DNA from 2 places in the Bacillus basilensis genome. Region 2 is predicted to be linked to the other one. Evidence: a T-box and tRNA genes for the amino acid it is inferred to sense, from the RefSeq annotation. Region 2 holds a T-box; the other holds one or more tRNA genes.
The links. The T-box of region 2 lies ahead of tyrS (tyrosine--tRNA ligase). A T-box ahead of a tRNA ligase gene usually reads a tRNA of that ligase, here a tRNA-Tyr.
Positions count from the first base shown of each region.

Region 1 (2,437 bases), on a different contig from region 2:
AAAGAAGGATGGGAGAGAGTTATTATGACACATTCAAATGAGAAAAAAGCACATGGTCTTAAAGGGATAGGAGAAAAACTAAACCCAACTATCTATCAAGTGAGATTCATGGAATTAGATGAACCAATTCAATTTGAGTCGTTTCCTGAATTAAAGGAATTAGGGGACTGGTTGAGTACTTCAACGCAAATGTGGTCGTGTCACTCAACTATGTACAAGTACAACAGAGAAGAATTTGAAAAGAAGTTTTTAGAAATTACAAAATTACCAGCTGATCATGTGCTAATATCTACTGGTGGTGTCGGATTTAACTTCATGTCACCAGGTTGGAGCAATTCTTTATAAAGGGATAAAAACGACTGTTAGTTTTTATCCTTTTAGTGTTTCACAGTTTACTCCAACTGTATAGTATGTGCTTTGATCGAGAAAAATTTTATACTTATCTTTTGAAAAGTAAATAAGGTGGATCAATTTTTAACGTTCAGTCGTTCAAATAAACGCTTCATTTTATTGTGTGAGGTCTTAAATTTCAAAGTTGGCAACCAGTATAAAATAAATTCAATGCTTCTTCATCAATGGTTACCATCTTCTGTTAATAATGTTCTACGTTTACTCACTTTTTGTGCTTATTTTGTCGTGTGAAGAAAATACAAAAAACTCTACACAATTAGTGTAGAGCCTTGATGTTACGCCGTTCATGATACCGATGGTCGGGGTCGAACCGACACTCCCGAAGGAACACGATTTTGAGTCGTGCGCGTCTGCCAATTCCGCCACATCGGCACAAAAGAAAAGGCGGCAACCGGATTTGAACCGGTGATAAAGGTTTTGCAGACCTCTGCCTTACCACTTGGCTATGCCGCCATATTAAATTTCATTGGAGCGGAAGACGGGATTCGAACCCGCGACCCCAACCTTGGCAAGGTTGTATTCTACCACTGAACTACTTCCGCAAAAATGGCTGGGCTAGCTGGATTCGAACCAGCGCATGACGGAGTCAAAGTCCGTTGCCTTACCGCTTGGCTATAGCCCATCGAATTCTTACTTAATTATATGTAAGTATCAATTAGATTATTTATAATTTTAAAAATAAAAATGGGGCGACTGATGGGAATCGAACCCACGAATGCCGGAGCCACAATCCGGTGCGTTAACCACTTCGCCACAACCGCCATGTTGTGTAAATATATTTGGCAGGGGCAGTAGGAATCGAACCCACACTGGAGGTTTTGGAGACCTCAGTTCTACCTTTAAACTATGCCCCTATGTAAATGGTGGAGGGGGGCAGATTCGAACTGCCGAACCCGAAGGAGCGGATTTACAGTCCGCCGCGTTTAGCCACTTCGCTACCCCTCCGAAACTTACATGGTGCCGGCTAGAGGACTTGAACCCCCAACCTACTGATTACAAGTCAGTTGCTCTACCAATTGAGCTAAGCCGGCGTATTTTATTAAAGTAAATGGTGGCTCGGGACGGAATCGAACCGCCGACACGAGGATTTTCAGTCCTCTGCTCTACCGACTGAGCTACCGAGCCTTATTAAAATGGCGGTCCCGACCGGGGTCGAACCGGCGATCTCCTGCGTGACAGGCAGGCATGTTAACCACTACACCACGGGACCATTTGGTTGCGGGGACAGGATTTGAACCTGCGACCTTCGGGTTATGAGCCCGACGAGCTACCGTGCTGCTCCACCCCGCGATAATATTATTCATATAGTTTATATGGTGGAGGATGACGGGATCGAACCGCCGACCCCCTGCTTGTAAGGCAGGTGCTCTCCCAGCTGAGCTAATCCTCCGAAGTGGTGACCCGTACGGGATTCGAACCCGTGTTACCGCCGTGAAAGGGCGGTGTCTTAACCACTTGACCAACGGGCCAATATGTATGGCAGAGAAGAAGGGATTCGAACCCTCGCACCGCGTTCGCGATCTACTCCCTTAGCAGGGGAGCCCCTTGAGCCACTTGGGTACTTCTCTGTATGGCTCCGCAGGTAGGACTCGAACCTACGACCGATCGGTTAACAGCCGATAGCTCTACCACTGAGCTACTGCGGAATAATGAAGACAATTTGTATCTTATAAAATTTCTCATTGTAAGTCAAGATGTTTTTTCACAACATCTTGTACAAACGTGACATGTTTATAATATACTGGATTGCGTTTTCACTGTCAAGATATTTTCTTTATCAGAATTAGTTTTCCTTTACACTTTCCGCAGACATATCTTTTTGTATTAATTTGACGTCTTCTTACATATTGAAGCAAACACTCCATACATTCATACATATAAATCTTTTTTCCCTTCTCTTCATTCATCATTCGTTTACAAAAACGGGGGGCACCGACTTCTTTTAACAGTTCGCGAAAATCCCTATCTCGGTGCTTATATCCTCTTCCTGTAATATGCAAGTGATAATGACAAAGTTCATGTTTAA
Region 1 covers NZ_JBNTQO010000006.1:200,031-202,467, forward strand. Annotated here, with positions in the region: gene ACQVV1_RS15050 (DUF3884 family protein) at 25-345, shown strand; tRNA gene ACQVV1_RS15055 (tRNA-Leu) at 702-783, opposite strand; tRNA gene ACQVV1_RS15060 (tRNA-Cys) at 794-864, opposite strand; tRNA gene ACQVV1_RS15065 (tRNA-Gly) at 879-953, opposite strand; tRNA gene ACQVV1_RS15070 (tRNA-Gln) at 959-1,033, opposite strand; tRNA gene ACQVV1_RS15075 (tRNA-His) at 1,097-1,172, opposite strand; tRNA gene ACQVV1_RS15080 (tRNA-Trp) at 1,192-1,265, opposite strand; tRNA gene ACQVV1_RS15085 (tRNA-Tyr) at 1,273-1,356, opposite strand; tRNA gene ACQVV1_RS15090 (tRNA-Thr) at 1,367-1,442, opposite strand; tRNA gene ACQVV1_RS15095 (tRNA-Phe) at 1,461-1,536, opposite strand; tRNA gene ACQVV1_RS15100 (tRNA-Asp) at 1,546-1,621, opposite strand; tRNA gene ACQVV1_RS15105 (tRNA-Met) at 1,625-1,701, opposite strand; tRNA gene ACQVV1_RS15110 (tRNA-Val) at 1,726-1,801, opposite strand; tRNA gene ACQVV1_RS15115 (tRNA-Glu) at 1,806-1,880, opposite strand; tRNA gene ACQVV1_RS15120 (tRNA-Ser) at 1,889-1,979, opposite strand; tRNA gene ACQVV1_RS15125 (tRNA-Asn) at 1,983-2,057, opposite strand; gene ACQVV1_RS15130 (SprT family protein) at 2,172-2,437, opposite strand, start outside.
Region 1: it has a tRNA-Tyr gene. The T-box ahead of tyrS (tyrosine--tRNA ligase) is inferred to sense a tRNA for this amino acid. The anticodon was not compared.

Region 2 (2,437 bases):
ACTATTTGTTTTATATTCGTTTCTAATTAGTAACGAATTAAGAAATATTTCTTTTTACCGCGGCGAATGATTGTGAATTTACCTTCGATGCGGTCATTTTCTGTTACAACGTAGTCTAATGCTTGTGTACGCTCACCGTTTACGTAGATTGCGCCGTTCGTTACATCTTCACGTGCTTGACGTTTTGATGGAGAGATTTTGCTTTCCACAAGTAAGTCGATTAATACTGTATCTTCTGCAGTACGTTCTACAGATGGTACATCTTTGAATCCTTGCTCGATTTCGCTTGCAGTCAATTCTGCTACAGAACCACTGAATAATGCAGCTGAAATTTTAATTGCTTGCTCTAATGCTTCTTCACCGTGAACAAGTTTTGTCATTTCAGAACCTAATGCTTTTTGTGCTACACGTTTTTCTGGCGCTTCAGCTACTTGCTTTTCAAGCTCAAGAATTTCTTCATGAGATAAGAATGTGAAGTATTTTAAGTATTTAACAACATCACGGTCATCTGTGTTAATCCAGAATTGGTAGAACTCGTAAGGAGTTGTTTTTTCTGGATCTAACCAAATTGCGCCGCCTTCTGTTTTACCAAACTTCGTACCGTCAGATTTAGTAACAAGTGGAATTGTTAAACCAAATGCTTTCGCATCTTCTTCTGATTTACGGATTAATTCAAGACCAGCTGTAATGTTACCCCATTGGTCACTACCACCGATTTGTAGGCGGCAATTATGGTGTTGGTATAAGTTTAAGAAGTCGTATGATTGTAAAATCATGTAACTAAACTCAGTGAATGAAATACCAGTCTCTAAACGAGATGCTACTGTATCTTTTGCTAACATATAGTTTAAACCGAAGTTTTTACCGATATCGCGTAAGAATGAAATTACATCTAAGTTACCAAGCCAGTCATAGTTATTAGCCATTGTTGCTGGGTTGTCCACGTTTTCAAACTCTAAGAAGTTTGAAAGTTGGTTTTTAATGCTTTCTGTGTAGTAAGCAACTGTATCTTTCGTATTTAATGTACGCTCTGCTTTTTTACCACTTGGATCACCGATCATACCAGTACCACCGCCAACAAGTGCGATTGGTTGGTGACCAGCTAATTGGAAACGACGTAACATTAATACTGGTAACATATGACCGATGTGTAAGCTATCCGCTGTCGGGTCGAAACCACAGTATAATTTAACGCTTTCTTTTTCTAGTAATTGCTCAAGGCCCTCAGCATCTGTTTGCTGATTAATTAGACCGCGAAATTCAAGATCTTGTAAAATACCCATATCCTACATACTCTCCTTTAAGTTCATTACTGGCGTGAAGGTTGAAAACATAAAAAAATCGCCCCTTCAAATAAGGGACGATTTTGATTATCGCGTTACCACCCTAGTTGCAGACCAAAAAAGCCTACCACCTTATTTACATAACGGCTTAGCACCGTCTTTTCCCTTTTGAATACAATTCAATCGAAAAAAGATGCTCTAGGGGCGTAATTCGCGATCATCTATGTGCTGATTTCCACCGACCATCAGCTCTCTAAAACAGGGAAATGATCACTACTTCTCCCTTTCCACGCTCAATTATTCATATACTTTTCTTTATACCATCATTTATATAGGCGTGTCAAATAGAGGTGGAATTTCTCACCTTGCCAATCCTTTACAACGTCGCAAAGAGTATCGTAATAAGAGAAAGAATCGGAACTCCAACTAGCAACGATACATGAAACAAAACTGATAAATCATTTCCTATCGTCGCCTCCACAGGATCTTTCGCCGGAGAACCAAGAAATCCGATTAATCGATCGAAGCGACTTACCGTTTTTGGAAAGTCCGGTACTTCTACATGGTCACTATCTAAATGCTGTTTTAATTTATATTCACTCTTAAAGGGATTTTCGCTCAATTTCATCCACCTCCAGCAATTGTTTCAATTTCTTTATCCCGTTATGAAGTCTCGATTTCACTGTTCCAATCGGAATGTTTAATATTTCTGCAATCTCTTTTTGCTGCATATCATGATAATAAGAAAGGATCAGGACCGCTCTTTGCTCTTCAGGAACTTTCAAAATCGCGTCCCTTACTGTGAGCCGATCTTCGTGAGAAAATTCTTTTTCCGGAATCGGCACTAAAAACGGCAAAAGCGTACGCCACTTTTTTCTCCTATTTAATTTATTAATCATAAGACGATAACCGATTTGAAATAAATACGTTTTTATTTTTCCTTTTTCAGGCTCATACATATGTTTCTTTCGTTCTAACGTCAAAAACGTATCTTGCACAAGGTCGATACTCAGCTGTTCATCTCGATTAAAGCGATACAGAAATGTATATAGCGCTGGTTTAATTAAAACGTATAGTTTTTCCCCAGCCTGCTTATTTCCACTTTGATACGCAAGCATGAGCTCTTCCTCAATCCCAATCTGCGCCATGATTTT
Region 2 covers NZ_JBNTQO010000012.1:112,723-115,159, forward strand. Annotated here, with positions in the region: gene tyrS (tyrosine--tRNA ligase) at 27-1,283, opposite strand; T-box leader at 1,354-1,582, opposite strand; gene ACQVV1_RS20665 (hypothetical protein) at 1,660-1,905, opposite strand; gene ACQVV1_RS20670 (RNA polymerase sigma factor) at 1,886-2,431, opposite strand; gene ACQVV1_RS20675 (hypothetical protein) at 2,412-2,437, opposite strand, start outside.